Regions from separate parts of the Marinobacter sp. L-80 genome, predicted to be linked through region 1. Evidence: riboswitches for the same ligand, from Rfam matches in the RefSeq annotation. Region 1 holds a riboswitch; the other holds the start of a gene.
The links. Region 1 has a riboswitch for cobalamin ahead of AC13E3_RS03615 (ribonucleoside-diphosphate reductase subunit alpha). Riboswitches for the same ligand answer to the same signal wherever they lie in the genome.
Positions count from the first base shown of each region.

Region 2: linked by a shared signal. The riboswitch ahead of AC13E3_RS11445 (TonB-dependent receptor plug domain-containing protein) and the one ahead of AC13E3_RS03615 (ribonucleoside-diphosphate reductase subunit alpha) in region 1 are both predicted to bind cobalamin.

Region 1 covers NZ_JBSXOI010000044.1:17,273-29,106, forward strand. The annotation lists gene AC13E3_RS03585 (hypothetical protein) at 1-333, shown strand, start outside; gene AC13E3_RS03590 (helix-turn-helix transcriptional regulator) at 390-1,349, shown strand; gene AC13E3_RS03595 (TonB-dependent siderophore receptor) at 1,456-3,609, shown strand; gene nhaB (sodium/proton antiporter NhaB) at 3,950-5,455, shown strand; gene AC13E3_RS03605 (substrate-binding periplasmic protein) at 5,547-6,383, shown strand; gene AC13E3_RS03610 (DUF3047 domain-containing protein) at 6,397-7,128, opposite strand; cobalamin riboswitch at 7,281-7,459, shown strand; gene AC13E3_RS03615 (ribonucleoside-diphosphate reductase subunit alpha) at 7,588-10,353, shown strand; gene AC13E3_RS03620 (ribonucleotide-diphosphate reductase subunit beta) at 10,384-11,442, shown strand.
Region 2 covers NZ_JBSXOI010000067.1:109,887-121,720, forward strand. The annotation lists gene AC13E3_RS11410 (aldehyde dehydrogenase family protein) at 1-1,314, shown strand, start outside; gene AC13E3_RS11415 (QsdR family transcriptional regulator) at 1,477-2,058, opposite strand; gene AC13E3_RS11420 (response regulator transcription factor) at 2,219-2,920, shown strand; gene AC13E3_RS11425 (sensor histidine kinase) at 2,923-4,422, shown strand; gene msrB (peptide-methionine (R)-S-oxide reductase MsrB) at 4,502-5,725, shown strand; gene AC13E3_RS11435 (3'-5' exonuclease) at 5,727-6,455, opposite strand; gene AC13E3_RS11440 (putative nucleotidyltransferase substrate binding domain-containing protein) at 6,448-8,322, opposite strand; cobalamin riboswitch at 8,445-8,667, shown strand; gene AC13E3_RS11445 (TonB-dependent receptor plug domain-containing protein) at 8,803-10,641, shown strand; gene AC13E3_RS11450 (cobalamin-binding protein) at 10,672-11,556, shown strand; gene AC13E3_RS11455 (FecCD family ABC transporter permease) at 11,543-11,834, shown strand, end outside.

The DNA.
Region 1 (11,834 bases):
GCTGGCAGCGCCTTCGATCTTGCTTGCCTGCACGGGCCGCGGGATGAATCCTGCATGCACATCGAACTGACTCTCTCAGCCATACTGGTCTCCCGGGCCCTTTCCGATCGCGGTGAGCGGGCCGGTATGGACGCGGTGATTCTCCGGGCACTGGAGAGCCTTCAGCACCCGGACCATGCCGCCCCCATCGACGGTTGCTGTGATATCCACGACTGCGTTTCTGTGCTTATAGATCCTTCACGGCACGCAGACTTTTTTGCTGACTACCTGAACTGGCCCTCCTTACCTTTCGTTCCACCGAAACGGGCAACTATGGTACGGACGCTCCATTGACCTCGTAACCGGACAAACACAGGCACAGTTAGCAGACCAGGTTGGATAGGCGTGGAGTGGGCAGGTTGCACACATTCAGTCAGGCAGATTTCGAACGTTTCGGGCAGCTTTACGACATAGAATTTCGGTTTCCGGCCATCCAGGGCGACACCGGAAGTGATGACCGTATCGTTGCCCGGGGTGAGATTGCCGAGTACAGCCTGGCTTCGGGTTTTCGGTTTACGTTTTCTTCGCTTCAGGTGCTCCAGGCGTATGAATCAGTCTCTTCTGGTCATGCGCCGTTGCTTGTGCTGGTCGTTCTGGATGGCACCGTTGAGCTTACCCTCGGGTCGGTCGAACACGTTCTGTCATCGGGTAATGCTGTCAGCATGCAGCTGCACCCGGACTATCCGTTACGGGCGCACCAGCCTGAGCAAGAGCATCTGCAAATTGTGGCACTCGCTTTCGACCCACGCGGCGCAACATTGGACCACGTCTCCTCCAGCTTACAAGACCTGACCATTCTTCCCAGGGTTCCCCTGCGTCAATGGAGTGTGCCCCACCCGTTCGAGGAGTTGCTGCGGACCCATGCACGCCTCACGATGACCGTCGCCCAGAAAAGCCTGGTTTTGGAGGGCCTCGCGCTGCAGCTTGCCGGATTGGGTCTGGCAGGCGACGAGCATGAATCCCCGGATGCTCCGGTGGTTCCGGTCCAGCAACGTCAGCGACTTGAGCTCGTAAGGCAGCATCTGGAGTTCACCCCGGACCATGACCACACCCTAAAGGACCTCGCACAGATGGCTGCCATGAGCCCAAGCGGCTTGCGAGTGAAATTCCGGGCGATGTACGGCGTGCCGGTGTTCGACTATCTCAGAAAATGCCGACTTCGGTTGGCAAAGCATTATCTGGAGCAAGGCTTCAGTGTTGAACAGAGCGCGAACAGGGTGGGTTACACCCACGCGACCAATTTTTCGACGGCGTTTCGCCGAGAGTTCGGCTTTTCTCCCCGACAACGGGCGGCCAATCACAAGAAATAGCATTGCGCATAGGTTTTTTGGCTTCTGGAATACCAAAGCTCGGATCTAAACGACAATAATTCGCATTACACTTAAACTTGTAAAGCGCGTTGTTTGGAGCTGATCAATGAATTCGTTACGTGATAATCGCCAGTACTTACTCCCGTCCGGCCTGGCCTTGGCCATAGCCGGGGTTCTGGCAAGCCCGATACTGTACGCGCAGGAAGCGAATATTACCGAGCTGGATGCCATTGAAGTATCGGCAGATGCCGCCGAACCGAGCGGCACCGCACCGAGTGATGGCTACACCGCAGAGGCGACCGTTACCGGCACGAAAACAACCACCAACGTGGTTGAAACGCCCCAGTCCATTTCCACAGTCACAGCGGATCAGATCGAGGACCAGAACGCGGCCAACCTGGGCGAAGTTCTGCGTTATACAGCCGGCGCCCGAGGCGAGACCTTTGGTTTCGAGCCGCGCACCACGTTTCTGAGAATACGCGGCTTCGATGTGGCCACCAGTGGCTTGTTTCGTGACAACCTGAAACTGGCGAACCCCGGCTTTGCCGCCGGTTACAGCCTGGAGCCCTATGGCGCCGAGCGCATTGATGTGCTCAAGGGGCCTTCTTCCGTTCTGTACGGACAAGCGGGCCCGGGTGGGTTGGTGAACTATGTGTCCAAACGTCCTACTTTCGACACCCGTCGAGAAGTGCGCGTTGAGGCTGGTACCAACGATCTGGTCCAGGGCCATTTTGATATCAGTGGGGCGGTGAACGACAGTGATACCCTCGCGGTTCGCCTGGTGGGCCTGGTTCGCGACAGCGAAACCCAGGTGGATTTTGTCAACGACGACCGAAAGTACCTGGCCCCCAGCCTGACCTGGCAGCCCACGGACGCCACCCGACTGACGGTATTGGCGCACTGGCAGTACGACGATACCCAGCCATCTCAACGTTACCCGTTGCAGGGCACGTTGGAGCCAAATCCGAATGGCCCGATTCCTGACAACCGGTTTACCGGCGAGCCAGGGTACGATGCCTATGAGCGTCGCGAGAGTGCCATTGGTTACGAGTTTGAGCACCGCATCAATGACCAGATAGTTCTGCGTCAGAATGTCCGGGACTACCGTAACGATGTTGACGACCAGACCATCTACACCACCGGTTTGCTGGCGGATCAGAGAACCATTACCCGGTCGCGCTTTGACAGTTTCGGTCGCATTGACGGACTGGTCATGGATAACCAGCTGCAGTTGACCGCTCAGGCGGGCGCGGCAGAGCACACGGTATTGGTCGGCCTGGACCATCAGGATATCGATGTGTCATCCCGGCAGTTCTTTGGGGCCGCCAGTAACCTGGACATCTATGATCCTGTCTATGGGGCGCCTGTCCCTGATGCCCCGTTGTTTAAAGACGAGGACGGACAACTCAAACAGACCGGCATTTACCTTCAGGATCAGATCCGGGTAGACCGTTGGACGGTTTCCCTTGGCGGCCGGTATGACGTGGCCCGTTCCGAGACACTCAATAATCTCACCGGCGCCACAGCTAGCCGGGAAGACGAGGCCTTCACTGGTCGTGCCGGTGCCAGTTACCAGTTCGCGAATGGCTTTGCCCCTTATGTGAGCTACATGGAGTCGTTTCTCCCCACCACAGGTACCGATGCGGCCGGCAACCCGTTCGAGCCCGAAACCGCACACCAATATGAGGTGGGCGTAAAGTACCAGCCCAATACGGACACGCTGGTGACACTGGCCTGGTTCGACCTGACCCGGGAAGACTACCTGACCACCAACCCATCGACCTTCGCCAATGAGCAGAAGGGCGAGGCCAACTCACAGGGCCTTGAGATGGAAGCGCGCACCCGTCTGTTCCATGCGCTGGATGTGATCGCCAGCTATAGCTATACCGACGCCGAGATCACCAAAGCCAGCAACCCCGTGGAAGAAGGCGAGCCGCTGGAATACACACCGGAACATGAAGCGGCCTTGTGGGGAAAATACAGCTTCCGGGGCGGCATGCTGCATGGCCTGGGGCTGGGTGCCGGCGTGCGTTACATCGGCGAGAGTTTTGGCGCGGCGTTCAATGCGGATAATTCTGCCCTGGAAGTACCGGATGTCACCCTGGTGGATGCTGCGATTACCTACGACATTGGCCAGGTGTCGCTGGGGCTGCATGCCCAGAACCTGCTGGACGAACAGTATGTAGCAACGGCTTTCGACAGCTCCGGTACGTATGGCACCCGTCGTGAAGTGACCGGTTCCGTTACTTACCGGTTCTGATTGCATTATCCTCCCGGCGCAGGGACGCGCCGGCTCCGACCCATTTTCTCAACAGACCCTATCAGTGTCCTTCCCCCAGAACATTTGTGTATTTTTTTCACAAAGCGACCTCACAGCCACGCAAATCGGTTAAAATACGCGCGCTACATCTTTGTTGATCAAGTAATACTACGAAGATATCTGTGTTGATCAGCGCCCATTCCCCATTTGCTTGTTAGTAAGACCAAAATCGGTCTTCATTTTGTACCTTTGGCCCATACCCCGGTACGCAAATATCAAGGAAGATGCGGGCCTGCTGGCACACAATACCAATAACCCGTTTTCTCAGAAGATTTCCGTAATGCCCAATACCGTTATCTCCGGCTTTACCCACAACTTCCTTGGCAAGGCGCCCGTCTGGTACAAGCAGGTGATCCTGCTGTTTCTTGTCGCCAACCCGATTGTCATGTGGACCCTGGGGCCCGGAACGGCCGGCTGGCTTCTGATCGCAGAGTTTATTTTTACTCTTGCCATGGCCCTGAAATGTTACCCGCTTCTGCCGGGTGGCCTGCTGGCGGTAGAGGCATTGCTGATTGGCCTGACCACGCCGGATGCAGTGTATCTGGAAGTGCTAACCAACTTCCCGGTGATCCTGCTGCTGATGTTCATGGTGGCGGGCATCTACTTCATGAAGGAACTGCTGCTGGTGACGTTCACCCAGATTCTGGTGGGTGTGCGTTCCAAGTCGGCGTTATCGTTGCTGTTCTGTAGCGCAGCAGCACTGCTTTCGGCCTTCCTCGATGCACTGACGGTTACCGCGGTTATTATTAGCGTGGCGGTCGGGTTTTACGCGGTTTACCACAAGGTGGCCTCCGGCAAGGGCTACCAGCACAAGGACCACAACGCGGGCAGCGATGACGAAGTAATCGAGCTGCACCGTGAAGATCTGGAAAATTTCCGGGCGTTCTTGCGCAGCCTTTTGATGCATGGTGCTATCGGTACCGCGTTGGGCGGCGTTGCCACCATGGTAGGTGAGCCCCAGAATCTGTTGATTGCCAAAGTCGTGGGTTGGGACTTTGCCGGTTTCTTCCTGCACATGGCGCCAGTGAGTTTGCCGGTATTGGCGGCTGGTTTATTTACCTGCTGGGCCCTGGAGAAGCTGCGTTGGTTTGGCTACGGCGGGCGTTTGCCCAAGCCTGTGCGTCAGGTGCTGGAAGAATTTGCGGAGAACGAGCGGACCAAGCGGACCAAGGCTGATCAGGCGGCTCTCTGGGTACAAGCCTTTGCCGCCGCGATCCTGGTGGTGGGCCTCGCTTTCCATCTCGCCGAGGTCGGCCTGATTGGCCTGCTGGTCATCATCCTGATTACCTCCTTTACCGGCGTTACCGACGAGCATCAAATTGGCAAGGCCTTCCAGGAATCCCTGCCGTTTACCTCGCTGCTGGTGGTGTTTTTCGCGGTGGTTGCGGTGATCCACGAACAGCACCTGTTCAAGCCGATTATTGATTACGTGCTGTCGCTTCCGGAAGCCCGGCAGCCTGGCATGTTCTTCATTGCCAACGGCGTGCTCTCAATGATCAGCGATAACGTCTTCGTAGCGACTGTTTATATCAGCGAAGTCAAACAGGCTCTGGATGCAGGGGCCATCAGCTACGAGCATTTCCAGAAGTTGGCAGTTGCCATCAACACAGGTACCAACCTTCCCAGCGTTGCGACTCCCAATGGCCAGGCGGCTTTCCTGTTCCTGCTGACGTCTGCCATAGCGCCGCTGGTTCGGCTGTCCTACGGCAAGATGGTGGTGATGGCGTTTCCCTACATGCTGGTAATGGGCGGTGTTGGTCTGTACATGGTTATCAACCATATTTGACATTATGTTCGGATTTTTGCGGGCGGTGTCAGTGCAGATCTTTCCGGGTCTGTTAATCTTTGGCTAAACAGACCCGAACAATACGGATTCCATGCCCAGAAACTGCCCGGTCCATTCTTCCCGACTCTCTGAAGCCATGCATTTGACCGTTGTCCGGCTTTGGATATTGCTGGTAGGTTTATTATTTACGTCCGCCTCCCTTGGCGCGTCGGAATCCGTAAACAAGACTCTGCGCATTGCCTATGTGGAGTTTCCCCCCATTACCTATCAGGCCAGCGATGGCCGCCCTGCTGGCAGCTTTATAGAGCTTACCCGGAAGATCGCTGTGGAAGCGGGTTACGAGCCGGAATTTCTCTTCTTGCCCATCAGCCGGGTATACCTGTATCTGCGCAACGGTAGAATTGACGTTTGGCCAGGTTCGGCCAACGTTCCTGCCCTTAACGGTGAAGTTCTTGAGACCTGGGTCACTCCCCTCGCGACCCAGCTCAGTGCCTGGTATCTGGAGGGAACCGAACCACTTACACATTTTGATCAACTGCAGGGCAAGACCGTCATCACGATAGGCGGGTACACCTATGGAGGGCTCTTGTACTGGCTGGAGGCGGAAGGTTCGATTGACGTCACCCAGGCTCCAAACTATCGGGCTGCTCTGGAAATGCTCAAGCTTGGCCGAGGCCATTACCTGTTTGGGCATCGGGATCCGGTCGTGGAAACCCTGACCATGCCCAAAGACGAGAAAATCCGTGAATCGGCGATCCGTTTGAGGAATCTGACCTGGCTGTTCTCGCTGGCCAATCCCCGGGCAGCGATCCTGCGGGAAGAGTTCAATGATGCCTACATCCGTCTGGCTGAAAAGGGTGAAGTGCCGCCGATACGAAACCTTGGAGAAAGCTTTGTGATCCCCGGATTTCCCGAGCAATACCGTTAGTAGTGTTCAGGGCTCAGGAATCCGGGTTCAGAAGGATGTCCCCATACCAGGCCGTGGCCTTTTCACCGGTGTTGTCCGAATCCGACATGATGGCAATGCCCACGACCGGTGGCGGTTCCTCGCCAAACGCTTCCCGATAATCGGCCATGATATCCCGCTCCACCGTGACCCATTCGCCGACCTGTTCTGATCCGGAATTCACGGCAATCATCATGGTTTTCTCGGTGTACGGGTTGGGCACAATCTCGCCCTTCGGGAGAGTATTGGCCCAGATGTAGTTGAGGGCATTGCCCGGCAGGGACTCACCGAATAACACCTCGACGGTCTTGCGTTTGGCGCGCTCGAAAAACCCCGCCTTCTCGGGCTGGAACTCGAACGCCACATAGATTCTGGCCGGGTAATCGTCCCCGGACTTTTCCCGGGCATCCCCGTTTTCGAAGACATTCGAGACCTTCCAGCACCATTGCAGAATCAGCGAATCGGTTGGCTCCAGCCTGACCCGTGCGATCAGTCCCGACGCACCGCCGTCCGTGGTCGCCCGCACGACCTGCTGACCGTATTCGGTTGTCAGTTCATAGCGGCTGAGCTGATCTATCTTGGGGAATTCCAGGGGTTCCCAGCCATCGTTCAGGGACTGCATCTGGGAGAAGGGTGTCAATGTACTCTCTTGCGAACTGACCGGTGCAGACAGCAGCATGGAAATGAGGAGCGGGCCCCAGATTCTTTTGTATCCGACCTTCTCCATAGTGCCTCTCCTCTTGTCAGGGTGTTTCCGTTGCAGACAGATCTTTTACCGGAAAGTGCCTTGTCCTGAAAAGTGGACCTGTATATAGTGTTTCTATCCTTGGTCAAATACCAGATGTAGTGATCAGCGCGTAACCAACTCGGTCAACGTGTGATCATCTCAGCCATTCTGGTATCGGGAATCCGGTGAGACTCCGGAACTGACGCGCAGCGGTATTGGGGAACAAGCGTGGCATCAAGACACTGGCGAAAGCCGGGAAGTCGCCACACGAGGCCGAATCGAACGATTCACGCCCCTGAGTCCGAAGACCTGCCAGGGATACGGAGCTTCAAAGCTCCTGACTGCACCTTCGCGACCCAGGGTGAGCAGACCGGTTATGCCCAGCCATTCCCATGGCGAGGTGTGCCCCTGCGTACGCGATGGTGAAAGGAACTCAACGCGTATTCAGGAGAACACTGCATGTCTGCCTCAGCCCTGGCCGAACCCCGGCCAACCTCGCACACGGACACCGAATCCCTTCAGGTCATCAAGCGCAACGGCACGCTTGTGGGCTTCGACCCCTCGAAGATCAGCATCGCCGTAACCAAAGCGTTCCTCGCTGTTGAGGGCGACACCGCCGCCGGTTCCGCGCGTATCAATGACGCGGTACACCGGGTGACCGACCAGGTCATCCAGGCGATTAGCCGTCGCCTGAAGGCCGGTGGCAAGGTGCATATCGAAGACATCCAGGATCAGGTGGAACTGGCCCTGATGCGGGCCGAAGAACAGAAGGTGGCCCGCGCCTACGTCCTGTATCGGGAAGAGCATGCCCGCGAGCGCGCCCGCCATGCGCCGGTTGAGGCGCACCCCCATCTGACGGTGAAAAAGACCAGTGGCGAGATTGCTCCGCTGGATCTGGGCCTGATGAAACTGCAGGTGGAAAAGGCCGCCACAGGGCTGGAGGGCATCGACGGTGATTCCCTGGTGGACGATGCCCTGACCAACCTCTACGACGGCATCGCCGAGGAAGACGTGCTGTCGGCCCTGATCATGACGGCCCGCAGCCGGATTGAGCGGGAGCCGGACTACAGCGCGGTCACCGCTCGTCTACTGCTGGAACAGCTGCGTCTGGAGAATGCCGCCGCGTTGGGCCTGCCCATCAGTCTGCCATTGGCTGAGATTTATCCACAGGCACTGAGCGCCTTTGTCGAAGCGGGAATCCGGTACGAATTGCTGGATGACGCTCTGGCCGCCTTTGATCTGGAGCGCCTGGGTGCCGCCCTTCAGCCGGAACGGGATCTGCAGTTCGGCTTCCTGGGTCTGCAAACCCTGTACGACCGTTACTTCCTGCACTGGAACAAGGCCCGCCTGGAATTGCCCCAGGTATTTTTCATGCGCGTTGCCATGGGCCTGGCCCTGCGCGAAGATGACCCGAATGCCCGGGCCATCGAGTTCTACAATCTGCTGTCGTCGTTTGACTACATGGCGTCCACACCCACGCTGTTCAACAGCGGTACCCGCCATTCTCAGCTGTCCTCCTGTTACCTGACGACGGTGGGCGACGATCTTGAAGACATCTACGGCGCCATCCGTGATAACGCCATGCTGTCGAAATGGGCTGGCGGTCTGGGTAACGACTGGACGCCAGTCCGTGCGCTGGGCTCCCACATCAAAGGAACCAACGGCCAGAGCCAGGGCGTGGTGCCCTTCCTGAAAGTAGTCAACGACACCGCCGTGGCGGTCAACCAGGGCGGCAAACGTAAAGGTGCGGTGTGCGCCTACCTGGAAAGCTGGCACCTGGACATCGAGGAGTTCCTGGAACTGCGCAAGAATACCGGCGACGAACGCCGCCGAACCCACGACATGAATACGGCCAACTGGGTGCCCGATCTGCTGATCGAGCGCATGCGCGAAGACCGTGACTGGACCCTGTTCTCCCCCAGCGATGCGCCGGATCTGCACGACCTGTACGGCAACGCCTTCCGTGAACGCTACGAGCATTACGAAGCCCTGGCAGAGCAGGGCAAAATCAAGCTGTTCAAGAAAATCCCGGCCAAGCAACTCTGGCGCAAGATGCTCACCGTTCTGTTCGAAACCGGCCACCCCTGGATCACCTTCAAGGACCCGTGCAACCTGCGTTCCCCCCAGCAGCACCAGGGCGTGGTGCACAGCTCCAACCTGTGCACCGAAATCACCCTGAACACCAGTGCCGACGAGATTGCCGTGTGCAACCTGGGTTCCGTGAACCTGACGGCTCATATCGCCAACGGCGAGCTGGACGTGCGGCGTCTGGAACAAACGGTGAACACCGCCGTGCGCATGCTCGATAACGTTATCGACATCAACTACTACGCCGTGCCCCAGGCCCGCAATTCCAACCTTAGGCATCGCCCGGTTGGCCTCGGCCTCATGGGATTCCAGGACGCGCTCTATCAACTGGGCCTGCCGTATTCCAGCCCGGAAGCGGTTGAGTTCGCTGACGTTGCCATGGAGCAACTCAGCTACTTCGCCATCCGCGCCTCAGCTTCGCTGGCGGGTGAGCGAGGTGCCTATGAGAGCTATGAGGGTTCACTCTGGCAGCAGGGTATCCTGCCCATCGACTCCATCAACCTGCTCAAAGAGAACCGCCGGGAAGGGGACCTCTCTGTAAACACCAACGCCCGGCTGGACTGGTCGCCGATACGCGAACTGATCACGAGAAACGGCATGCGCAACAGCAACGTGATGGCCATTGCCCCGACGGCGACGATTTCCAACATCGTGGGTGTGTCCCAGTCCATCGAGCCGGCGTACCAGAACCTCTTCGTGAAATCGAACCTCTCCGGCGAGTTCACGGTGGTGAATCCCTCCCTGGTCCGGGATCTCAAGGCCGAAGGCCTTTGGGACAACGTGATGGTGAACGACCTCAAATACTTCGACGGCAGCGTTCAGCAGATCGACCGCATCCCGAATGATCTGAAAGCGCGATACGCCACCGCCTTCGAAATCGACGCGAGATGGCTGGTGGAAGCCGCCGCCCGGCGCCAGAAATGGCTCGATCAGGCCCAGAGCCTGAACCTGTACATGGCCGAACCCAGCGGCAAAAAGCTGGATGCCCTGTACCAGCTGGCCTGGGAACGTGGGCTGAAGACCACCTATTACCTGCGCTCCCTGGGTGCCACCGGTGCTGAAAAAACCGCTCCGGTTGCCGCGCCCCAGCCCCAGGTGTGCAGCATCGACGATCCGGACTGCGAAGCCTGTCAGTAACTGCTCACTTAACGATTTCGAGGCAAAACCATGCTTGATTGGGACGACGAACTAAAAACTGAATCCAAAGCGGCGCATCCCGGCGCCCCGGCACCGGTGAACGTGGACGACAAACGAGTCATCAACGGCGAAACCGACATCAACCAGCTGGCACCGTTCAAGTACCCCTGGGCCTGGGAGTACTTCATGAACGCCAACAAAAACCACTGGACCCCCCTGGACGTGAACATGGCCCAGGACGTTCACGACTACCATCACCGGCTAACCGCGCCAGAAAAGCACGTGTACGAAAATGTACTGGCGTACCTCACCACCTCCGACATCCTGGCCATGCGCAACATCGGCCTGGCGGTGATGGAGAAGATGAGCGCCCCGGAGCTACAGATCTACCAGGCCCGGCAGGTATACGAGGAGGCCATGCACACCTGGGCCTACCAGCACTGCATCGAAACCCTCAACCTGGACCAGAGCGAGATCTACAACCGCTACCGCGTGGTACCGGCGATCAACGGCAAGATCCAGATTGCCAACCGCAGGCTGGATGCGGCCATGCGGCCGGACATGAACCTGCGTAACAAGGACGACCTGCAGGAATTCATCATGTCCTACCTGTTCTTCGCGGCGGTGTTCGAAGGCACCTGGTTCTACAACGGCTTCAGCCCCATCTTCGCCCTGCAGCGTCGAGGACTGATGCGCGGCACCGGCGAGCAGTTGCAGTACATCCTGCGGGATGAGGCCATGCACTTCTCATTCGGCCTGAAAGTGGTTAACCAGATCGTGGAAGAGGAAAACATCACCTTCGACCCGAAGGCCGTGCGCGAGATGTGGGACGAATCGGAAGCCGCCGAGAGGGCCTATGCGGACTACATCCTGCGAGACCCGATTCTCGGTTATTCGGCTGAGTATCACAGCGAACAGTTCCGCTTCGTGGCCAACCGCCGTGCCCGCACCGTTGGCCTGGAAGAGCCGTTCCCCGGCGCGAAGAACGTGTCGCCCTGGCTAGATGAGCAGGCCACCCTGCGCAAGGAGAAGAACTTCTTCGAAACGCGGGTGATTGAGTACCAGACCGGGGCACAGTTGGAGTGGTGAGGGCTTACTGACCGCTAGCCGAGCGGACTGCGCACCCCTGCGAAACCCTGTCCGAGGACGTGGGTATAAATCTGGGTGGTGCGCAGATCCGGGTGGCTGCCGCGACATTACGATGCACAGCGAGTTAGGTCAGAAATTCATCGACGTCTCTGGGACCCATATCGCGAGGGTGCTTCGTTTGCTGAAAACGAATGAAATAACGGATCTAGTATCAGTACGTTTTTCGGTACGGATGCTGTAATGATTCACCCGAATAACCGCACGAACCTGGTCCCGTAAGCGAGATTGTTTTCCCTTCATTCGTCCCGGCTCCCTGCCAGCGCTGTTTATTTGTACAGTATTCTTGATGGAGTGGATCACAGATGTCAAATGATTACATGGAAAGGCGGTGT
Region 2 (11,834 bases), on a different contig from region 1:
GTTCCCGCCGCCGGCGCGGATGAGATGGAACAGGCCATTGCCGCCGCCGATGCGGCGTTTGAAAGCTGGTCGGAAAGCACCCTGGAAGAACGGATCAAGGTGCTGGAACAGCTGCACGCGGGCCTGAAAGAGCGCGCGCCGGAAATCGCCGAGACCGTCTGCCGGGAAGTGGGCATGCCCATCAAACTGGCCACGCCGATCCAGGCTGGTATGCCGGCTGCGGTGACCAAGAGTTACCTGAAGCTGCTGCCCGACTTCCCGTTCACCGAACAGTCGGGCAACTCCGAGGTGCAATATGCGCCGGTCGGTGTGGTTGGTTGCATTACCCCCTGGAACTACCCGCTGCACCAGGTGATCCTGAAAATCGTTCCTGCGATTGCGGCCGGTTGCACCGTGGTGCTCAAGCCTTCGGAGATCGCTCCCCAGACGGCGTTTATCCTTGCCGAGATCCTCGATGGCACCGACCTGCCCAAGGGCGTGTTCAACATGGTGTGCGGCTATGGTCATACCGTGGGTGATACCCTGATCAAGCATCCGGATGTGCGCATGGTGTCCTTCACCGGCTCCACCCGCACCGGCAACCTGATTGCCCACGCCGCAGCCGATGACTTCAAACGCTTCGCCCTGGAGATGGGCGGCAAATCCGCCTCCGTGATCCTCCCGGACGCCGACCTGGCGGCTGCTGTTAAAGGTACCATCAACAACTGCCTGCTGAACTCCGGCCAGACCTGCACCGCGCTCACCCGCATGTTGGTTCCGGCCGACAAGCACGACGAGGCCTGTGAACTGGCCGCCGCTGCCGTGGCTAAAATGACCCCGGGTAACCCGCTGGAAGAAACCACACGGTTGGGCCCGCTGTCGTCTGCCCAGCAGCGTGACAAGGTGATCGACTACATCAAACTGGGTATCCAGGAAGGCGCCAAGCTCATCGCCGGTGGGCCGGAAGCGCCCGAGGGATGCGAGAAAGGTTACTTCGTCAAGGCGACCGTCTTCGGCAACGTAAAACCGGACAGCCGCATCGCCCAGGAGGAAATTTTCGGGCCGGTGCTGTGCGTGATCCCATACAACGACGAAGCCGAAGCGGTGAAAATCGCCAACGGCACCCAGTACGGGCTATCCGGTGCAGTCTGGTCCGGCGACGACGCCAAGGCCAAGAAAATTGCCAGCAAGCTGCGCACTGGTCAGGTATTCGTGAACGGTGGTGCGTTCAACCCGATGGCACCGTTTGGCGGCTTCGGCCATTCCGGTATCGGCCGCGAATTTGGCAAGTGGGGACTGGAGGAGTTTTTGGAAATCCGGTCTTTGCAGCTGTAAATGCCGATAGGCTGGGCTGCCGATCGGTGGCCCTGAGAGTTAGATCGGCCACGGGGTGGGGGTGTCTTTTCTGCCGGGAAAAAATGTCTGAGCGAAGCGAGTTGTTTTTCCCGGCAGAAAAGACACCCTCGCCTCGGGGCCAGCCCCCAAAGCCTGTAAGCCCTAGGCCTTCCCCCCAAGCAAAATCCGCACGGCCGTACAGGCATCCTCCAATTCTGCTTCCCTGGGTTCGCGTCCGGCGATGATGTCGCTGTAAAGGCAGGACTCTGCCAGTCTAATCATGAAGTAAGACAGGCTGAAGATGTTCATTGGTGGCTTGATATGCCCGGCCGCTACCTGGTCTTTCAGCATCCGCGTGTTGGTTTCGACCGTGCGAGTGTGCAGGATCGACTGGGACGAGGTGAGGATCTTCAGGGCATATTCCGGGTCCTGGTTGATGAATCGCCGCAGCGGCTCGAAGTGCAGGATCGCGGAGTTGGTGCGGCGGTACACGCCGACAATGTAGTCCACGCCAGTGCCGGGCGTTTCGGCCATGGCCTGTCGCCAAAGGGGTTCGTACAGGGACCAGAGAATCTCGCCGATCAGCAGATCCTTGTTGCCGACCCAGCGAAACAGGGTGGCGCGGCCAATTCCGAGCTCATCAGCCAGCGGCGCCAAGTGAATGCGCTCACCCTTGAGCCACATGCGACGTGCTCGCTTGAACGCCTCGGCCGGTGTTGCCCTGGTTACGGTTTTGTCTGCCACTGAAACCTCATGCCCGAATTTGGATTCATTTTAACGGCTAAACCCGGAGCCGGCTATGCGCGCGGTTCTGACGGCTTGTGATGGTTTTGTGAACTTTTCCGCCTACACTCTGCCATGAAAGCATCGAAAGCCTCCGGCAAATTCAGCGAAGCCCATCACCATGACGCGAACGGTACTGATTATTGAAGACAACCCCGGCATCGGTGAGCTGGTCCGTATGCAGGTTTCAGATCTGGGAATGAAGCCCGTGCTCGTGGACCGGGGGGACACCGGCCTGGAAAGGTTCCGTGAGGGCGGCGTCGATCTGGTTATTCTGGATCTGATGTTGCCTGGCCTGGATGGTTTGGCGGTGTGCCGCGAGATTCGTGCCTGCCCGGGCTATGTGCCGGTTCTGATGTTGACGGCAAAGAGCACAGAGCTGGATCGGGTCCTGGGCCTGGAGATGGGCGCGGACGATTACCTGACGAAGCCGTTCAGCGTGGCGGAGCTGGCAGCGCGCGTCAAAGCGCTTTTCCGACGGGTAGACGCACTCTCTCAGGCAGCGCCTGCCGGCGGTCAGGCTGATGAGATTGAGGTGGACGGGCTTCGGATTGATCCGGTTCGCCGGCGAGTGTTTGTGGATGATCGGGAAGTGGACCTGACCGCCCGCGAGTTCGACCTGCTCTGGCACTTTGCCTCCCATCGGGGCCGGGTGTTCAGCCGGGCGCAATTGCTCGATTCTGTGTGGGGTTACAACCATGAGGGCTACGAGCATACCGTGAACACCCACATCAACCGCCTGCGCAACAAGATTGAAGCCGATCCCGCCGACCCACGATACGTCCAGACGGTCTGGGGTGTTGGCTATCGGTTCATGGATTAGCGATGGCCCTGTCTGTCTTCCGCACCCTTTATGCCCGGCTGGCGATCGGTCTGTTCCTGCTGCTGCTCGTGGTGGGTGGGCTCTTTACCTTTCTGAGTCTGGCTTCGGTGAGGGAATACTCGGCTGCGGTCAACCAGCAGCTGAACCGCGACCTCGCCCGTAACCTGGTGTCTGACCGCAACCTGGTAACCGATGGCAAGCTCAACCGCGATGCCCTGAAGCAGCTCTTCGAGCTGTACATGACCATCAACCCCAGTATCGAAATCTACCTGCTGGATACCGAAGGTAATATCCTTTCCTACTCCGCCGACCCGAACAAGATCAAGCGCAACCGGGTATCCCTGGAACCGGTACGCACGCTGCTTGAAAACCCGGGCGCTTACCCACTGCCCGGCGATGATCCGCGCAGTCATGACCGGCGGAAGGTCTTCTCGGTAACGCCGGTGCCTTCGGCTGCGGATCCAACGGGTTATCTGTACGTGGTTCTGCGCGGCGAGGAGTACGACCTGGCCGAGAGCATGGTGCACAGTAACCGGCTCCTCCAGTTAGGCGCGGGCGCGCTGGCGGTGAGCCTGTTCGTCGGCTTGCTGGCCGGGCTGGTGTTCTTCCGGTTGCTGACGCGTCGGCTGTCGCGGCTGACCGAGCGGGTGGAATCCTTCGAGCGCGGCATGTCTCCGGAGCGCGCCGCCGCGGTGGCGGGCAAAGGCGATGACATTGATTACCTGGCCGCCCGGTTCGATCAGATGGCCCAGCGAATTGTTGCCCAGCTGGACCTTCTGAAACACAAGGATGCCCAGCGCCGGCAGCTGGTTGCCCAGGTCTCCCATGACCTTAGAACGCCACTGGCATCCATCCAGGGTTATATCGAAGCATTGCGCATGAAACAGGACACGCTCGCCGCCGAGGAGCGGGCACGTTTCCTGGATGTGGCCCTGACCGAAAGCCACCGGCTTGGTCGTCTTGTGGAGGAACTGTTTGAACTTGCCGCACTGGATGCCCGGGAGAAACAGCCGAAGACGGAACCGTTTGTGGTTGCCGAACTGCTGCATGACGTGGTGCAGAAGCACCAACCCGAGGCGGAGCGCGCAGGCGTTGCCCTGTCGATTGTTTCCGTCGCTCCGGTCCAGGTGCTGGCGGATATCGCCATGACCGAGCGGGTATTGGATAACCTGATCAGCAACGCCCTCAGCCATTCGCCGAAAGATACGGAGATCACACTGGGCGTTGTCGAACAGGCCGGGGGTGCGCAAATTACCGTCGCCGACGCTGGCCCCGGTATCGATGATGAGCACCTGGAGCACGTCTTCGAACCCTTTTATCAGGCCGCAGGTGCGTCCAGGACGGGCCATGCCGGTCTGGGGCTCGCGATTGCCCAGCGAATGGTGACGCTGCAGCAGGGAAAACTCTCGGTACGCAATGCCGATGGCGCCGTTTTCAGTGTCTGGCTGCCCCTGGCCCGCGACAGCTCGGTCGCGGGCGGCGAAAAATCCACAGCGTTATGAATTCGTAATACCTGGTGAACGTTTTCGTGAATCCACCGCCCTACGCTGTAGGTATGGAATCACGTGAAGGAGATATCTGATGAAACGCAAGATCATGGGTCTGTTTTCCGCAGTGGCATTTGTCTCTGCAGTTGGTCTGTTCACCACCTACGCGGTTGCCGAAAAGTCGGAGTCGCAGATGAGCAAATACGCACCGGATCAACCGGGTCTGGCCGTGGCGACCTTTGCTGGCGGTTGTTTCTGGTGTGTTGAGGCCGGGTACGAAAAGCGGGTGCCGGGCGTGGTGGAAGTAGTCTCGGGCTATTCTGGTGGGAAAGAGGCAAGCCCCTCCTACAAGCAGGTTGCCTCGGGGCAGACTGGCCATACCGAAGCGGTACAGGTCTATTACGACCCCAACGAAATGACATACGAGGGCTTGTTGCAGGCGCTCTGGCGGATGATGGACCCGACCGATAATCAGGGTCAGTTTGTGGACCGCGGCCAGCAGTATCGTCCTGCTATTTTCTACCATAACGCTGAGCAGAAGCGCCTGGCCGAGGCGGCCGTTGCAGAATTGGAGGCATCCGGAGTTTACGAGAAACCCGTGGTGATCGAAATCGTGCCGTTTGAGAAATTTTACCCGGCGGAGGAATACCACCAGGATTATTACGACAAAAACCCGGTGCGCTACAACTTCTACACCTTCAACTCTGGACGCTATCAGTTTATCGAGAAGGTGTATGGCGAAGATTACGAGCTCGATTACACCCGGTTCCAGGAGAATGCCACAGTGGACGCCAGTGACGATCTGGTGGGCGATGAAAGCGCCAGCACAGAGCCCGGCCAGATGGGCGTTGGCTTCGATCCGGCAAGCTTTGAAAAGCCGGCTCAGGATGTCCTGAAGCAGCGCCTGACGGATATGCAGTACGAGGTGACCCAGGAAGACGGCACCGAGCCGGCGTTTAACAACAAATACTGGGACAACAAGAAGCCAGGACTCTACGTGGATATTGTCTCCGGCGAGCCGCTGTTTTCTTCACGGGACAAGTACAAATCCGGTACCGGCTGGCCCAGCTTTACCCGGCCGATCACACCAGACGCGGTGGTGGAACGTGAGGACAACTCGTTCTTCATGACCCGTACGGAAATCCGCAGCAGCCACGCGGATTCCCACCTTGGCCATGTCTTCAACGATGGCCCTGCGCCAACCGGACTACGCTACTGCATGAACTCCGCGTCTATGGACTTTATCCCGCTGGAGAAGATGGAAGAGGCCGGTTATGGCAAATGGGTTGATGACGTCAGACCAGAGAGCGACGCCTGACTCACAACCACAAATCCGCCACCCGGGTGTCCCGGCTGAAATGGTGCAACACCTGGGCCTGCAGGAGTTCAGCCGTGGCAACCGCATCAATCAGGGCGTTGTGGGCGGCATAGTGAGGCAGCCCATAACGCAGCCGGCTATCAGCCAAGCGAATCGACACGGGCTTCTTCCCCAGCAGTTGTTGCCAGCGTGACGGGTTTCGGTCCGGGTGCAGGTGAGCCTCAATGGCCATGGTATCGATCAACGGAAACCGGATTCCTTCCCCCAAGCGCCATTGCAGGGCAACGTCGAAGAACGATCTCTCGATGTTGCGGTAGTGAACCACGGGGATACGCCCATTCAGGCTGGCAAACAGATCCTTCAGGATATCGTTCAAATCCGGGGCCTGGTCGATATCACTGTGGGTAATGCCGTGGATAGTAATCGAGGTCTGGTGTAGCGGGAGCTTGGGCCGCACGATCCAGTGGCGGGCTTTGCCCAGCTGGATGCCGTCGAGCGTAAACGGCACCAGACCGATACTGACAATCGAATGTTGATTGGCGTCCAACCCGGTGGTCTCGAAATCGAGCGCGACAAAGGGCACCTCGGATAAGGGCGTCTCCGGCGACACACACCCACTCTCGTAATAGGCTTTAAGAATCGGGGACTTGCTCTGCTCCGCCAGGGCCTTGAATTGCTCGGGCCATGGCAGGCGTGTAACAGAATTCTCGGCCTGCTCCTCACTAGACATTACGGGCCACCCCGGCGTGATACCGGAATTTCAGGAACTTCTGGGCACCGCTGACTACCTGGAACGCATCCTTGAGATGGCTGCGCTCAAACGGTGAAAGGTCTTCGGGCCGTACGTTGTTGTCCGGCTGCCGGTCAGCCTCGATTGCCAGGGCCTGGTGTCGGATACGAACGATGGAGATAAACTCAAGCGCATCCCTCAGGTTGCCCAGATCGTCGTCCAGCAGGAGCTTGGTGTTGCCAATGGCTTTCAGTCGTTCGAACGAGTTCTGTGCACGGGAGCCGCAGGCCAGGGCATGAACCCGGATCAGATCCGACAGGGGCGCTGTTCCGCGACGTTTCAGGTTGAAGGTCTTCTGGTGCTTGCCATCCTCTTCCAGCACGAAAGTCCGGAAAAAGCCGATCGGCGGCGTGCGGTTCAGGGCGTTGCGCGCCAGCATTGCCAGGAACCGCTGGCTGTTGCTGGCTTTGTCCGCCACCAGTGTCTTGAGCTGTTCGGCAAAGTCGGTCTCGCCGTAGATGCCATCCAGATCAAAGAAAATATTGCTGTTTAACAGAGCCTCGGCTTTCGGATTATCAATCCAGTCGGTGAAGTAGTCCTTCCAGACGCGCAGTGGCTGCCGCCATTTCTGGTTGGTGGCCATGATGTCGCCGGTGCAGTAGGTATAGCCGCACTCCGCAAGGCCATCGCTGACAAATTTCGCCAGCGCCAGGAAGTATTCGTCGTGTTCTTCCGGCACAAAGCTGTCGTCCAGGATCATGGCGCTATCCTGGTCCGTGACCACCAGCTGCTCGTCCCGCGCCATGGAGCCGAGGGCCATAAAGCAGTAGGGCACGGGTGGGGGGCCGAGTTTCTCCTCGCCCAGCGCCAGCAGACGTTGTGTAAAGCTGCGCCCGATGCCGGCCATGGCACTGCCAATCATGTGGGAGTTGGCATCTTCGTTCACCATGCGAACAAAGCTGTCCCGCACATCCAGGCTGATCTTCTTCAGCCCTTTTACATCCTGCTGATGGTAGATGTTGCTGACCAGGTATAGGCTGCTCTGACTCTCGTACTTTACGATGTCAGACAGCGCAATCACCCCGCGAACCTCATCCCGATCCATCACCGGAAGATGGTGCACATTGTTGTGCAGCATGGTGAGCATGGCCTCGAATATGAACATGTTCGAGCGGATGGTGATCAGATCCTCCGACATGATCTCGCTGATCGGAGTTTCCGAGGCCAGGGCTTCGCTAAGGGCCCGGGTGCGCAGGTCCCGGTCGGTAATGATGCCCTTGAGCAGGGGCTTTTCACCTTCCTCGTCCATCAGCAGCAGTGCGGAGACGCCGTTTTCGGTCATGATCCGCGCCGCTTCCTGCAGGCGAACGGTGTGGGGCGCTGATACCGGCTCCCGGGCAATCAACCGGGTAACCTTGGATGTCATCAGTTGGTTGGACTTTTCCCGACGGGAAACGGCAGAGCGCAGGCGACTGCGGTCTTCAATCTCGACGAAATCGGCGAAGTTGTCCTCATTTTCCCACAGGTACTGGAAGATTTCTCCCGGAATCTTGTAGACCAGTGTGTCTTCCAGGGCTTTTGCCGGAAATCGCACTTTCCGGTTCATCAGGAGGCCAAACTGGCCGAATATTTCGCCTTCGCTGATGCGGTTATACAGCTCGCCCGAACGCCGATAGATTTCTACCGCGCCACTGCGCACGTAATAAAGCCAGTTACTGGGCTCGCCGAATTCCAGGATCTGGCTGCCGGCCTTGAAGTAGACTACCTCAATACCGCCCACCACCCTGTCGAGCAGCTCCTCGGTCATCTCGTCAAACGGCGAGTATTGAGCCATGTGATTGCGGATGTCGACCAGCTCGGCCTGCATAAAACTCCCTGTTTTGGCGAAGAAAAAATGATTGTCAGTCATGGAATATAGCAGTGGCAGAGGCCTGCGACCATGTCGACCTTTGATGGATTTCATTGACCGCTTACCCCGGTGTTGCTAGCCTTGCCACACTTTTTTCAGGTGCCCGTCGCAAAGCGCGACGGGTGAAACGGGAAATCGGTGAGCCTGGTCACGCCAGTGCAAGTCCGATGCTGCCCCCGCAACGGTAAGCAGGACAACGGCAATCTGTGCGCCACTGTGTCGCCAAGACATGGGAAGGTGATTGCCCGGGAACCCAGAGTTCCGCCTGCCAGCCCGGAGACCGGCCTGGAAAAACACCCGATGTTGCGGTGGGCAACCTGGGTGGGTGATATGCCGGTTCCGCATTCCTGACACCAGTCTACCGCCTGCCCCCATTCCCTGTTCCGCAACAAAACCCAGATTCCCGTGCGGGTGCGCGCGGAGTGCGGAGCAAGTTTCATGTTCAGAATTCAAAGCCCTGTTTTACTGGCCGGCGTTGCCATGGCCGCCCTGCCTCTGGCCGTTTCGGCCCAGTCTGCCCCTGAATCCGATGCCCTGGATCCCATCGTGGTTACCGCGACACTGGGGCCGAAGACCGTTGGGGAGAGCCTGTCTTCGGTTACGGTCATCGAGAAGGAGGATATTGATCGGCAACAGCCCGCGGAATTCCGCGACCTGCTGCGCGCCCAGCCGGGGATCAACGTGGTGTCGGACGGCAGTTACGGCAAGACTACCAGCGTATTCCTGCGTGGCGCTGGCAGCTCAGGTACCGTGCTGCTTCTCGATGGTATCCGCCTGCGCTCGGCCTCTGCGGGTATCCCACCCTGGCAGTTTTTGCCTCCCGAATTGATGGAACGGGTTGAGCTGGTGCGAGGTGCGAAGAGTTCCCTCTACGGTGCCGATGCGGTGGGTGGTGTCATCCAGGCGTTCACCCTGGAACCGGAGGCCGGGCGCCAGGGTTGGGGCGAGCTGAAAGGCGGTTCCCATGAAACCCGTGAGGCAACGGCCGGGCTGGCTGGCCGGGAAGGCCGTTCGTCGTTCCTGGCCGGTGGCGTTTATTCGGATACCGATGGCACGAACCTGCGTGCTGGCGGCGAGGACAAAGGATTCCGGAACGCTGGTGGCCTGGCCAAACTGAGCCACAGTTTTGACCAGGGCGGCGGCGCAGGACTGACGGTTTTCCAGTCTGAAGGTAATACCGAGTTTGAAGGCGGTGATACCGATTTCCTGATTCGTGCCATGGGGCTGCATCTGGAAGCGGTTGCCAGTGACTACTGGCGTACACGTATCCAGTTCTCGGAAGCTCGCGACGAACAGGATACCTTCGGAGCCAATCCCAGCACGTTCGACACCCTGTCTCGCTCCGCGCGCTGGGAAAACACCCTGACGGCCGGTGTTCATGAGCTGGTTCTGGGTACGGAGGTCATGCTTGACGAAGTGGATGGCACCAGCAATTTCACAGAAGACAGCCGGACCAACAGCGCGGTTTTCGGTCAGGGCCGTTTGAACTTTGATGCCACCGATCTGATGCTCAGTCTGCGTCTGGATGACAACGAGGCCTATGGCAAAGAGGAGACTGGCGGTGTGGCCTTCGGTCACCAGCTGGACCGCGCCCATCGCTTTCGCCTCAGCTATGCGACATCGTTCCGGGCACCCACCTTTAATGACCTTTACCTGACGGTGCCGTTCTACACCGGTAATCCTGACCTCGATGCGGAAGAGGGGCAGATGGTCGAAGCCGGTTTCTCCGGGCGATATGACCGGTGGTACTGGGACATTGCGCTTTATCAGAACGACGTGAAAGACCTGATTACCTACGTGTCGGACCCGGTGACCTTTGAGGGCACCATGGAAAACGTCGAGACGGCCAGAATCCGTGGCGTTGAGGTTTCTTCCGGTATCGAGACGGCTGACTGGAATCTGGCGGCAGCAGTAACCTACGCGGATACCGAGAATCGCGATACCGGCGCCCGTTTACCACGCCGCGCGGAAAAAAACGTGCGTCTGGATATTGATCGCCTGTTCTCCCAGTGGTCGGTGGGCGCCAGCTTTATTGCCGAGAGTGACCGCTATAACGATGCGGCAAATACCAGTCTGCTGCCGGGCTATGGCACGGTAGACCTGAGAGCGGCCTGGAATTTCCAGCCTGGCTGGTCGGCCTCATTCAAGGTCGATAACATGCTGGATCGTCGGTATGCCACCAGCATCGGATATGACAGTGCGACCTTCGCGCCCTTTGATTATCTGGCCGCCGGACGAACCTTCATGGCCTCGGTGCGCTATGATTTCCAACAGTAAATTCATTGATCTGAGAGGCTCCCGCCCTCTATGAGGCACCTATGGCTCGCTGCACTGTGTGTACTGTCTCTGCTTGCGCCCTCGTTGGCGCAGGCCCAGGGACCCTGCGTACGCGATGCACTGAACCAGAAGGTATGCCTGGCCGAGCCAGCGCAGCGTATTGTTTCTTTGTCACCGGGTGCCACTGAGCTGTTGTTCTCCGCCGGTGCCGGCGAAAAGGTCGTTGCGGTGAGTGCCTGGAGCGACTACCCGCCAGAGGCGGAGAACTTACCGCAGGTGGGCGACAGCAATCGCCTGGACCTGGAAGCCATTGTTTCGCTGGCACCGGACCTGGTGGTGGCCTGGGTGGATGGCAATTCCCGCAGCCAATTGGAACGGCTGTCTGACCTTGGTATTTCCGTATTCTGGCTAGCCCCGCGAACGTTTGACGACATTGCCGCGGCGGTATCGGATCTGGCGTTGCTGACGGGTTCACCGGATCTCGGCAATGAGCGGGCCGAAGCGTTTCGTGCAGAAATAGTCAAACTTAAAGCTCAGTATGCCGATGCCAGACCGGTTAAGGTGTTCTACCAGATATGGGACCAGCCACTGATGACCGTGAACCGGGACGAGCTGATCAGCAAGGCCATAACCCTGTGCGGCGGAGTGAATGTGTTTGGCGGGCTGCCACGGCTGGTGCCCCGGATCAGCCGGGAGGCGGTTCTCGAAGCCAACCCTGAAGTCATTATTACCGCCGGGTCGTCGGACGACAGGCAGTGGCTGGAAGCCTGGCGCGAGTTTCCGGGCCTGGCAGCGGTAGCCGCCGGCAACCTCTTCCTCGAACCGCCGGACCTTCTGGCGCGCCCCACGCTACGTATGGCAGACGGCGCCAGGCACCTGTGCCAGACCCTGGAGCAGGCCCGTGCCTATCTCTAGCCCTTACAAACCTCTCCTCATTCTGCTGCTGGCGGGCTTTCTGGCGGCACTGCTCTCCGTCAGCATTGGCAGTACGTCCATCGGTTTTGGTGACACTCTGAGGGTGATCACCGGCAGTGGCACCGAGTTGCAGCAAACGCTGATTCTGGAGCTGCGCCTGCCTCGCACCCTGAGCGCGTTCGCAACTGGCGGATTGCTGGCCGTGGCCGGGGCACTGATGCAGGTATTGTTGCGAAATCCCCTGGCCGATCCTTATGTGTTGGGGCTTTCTGGTGGCG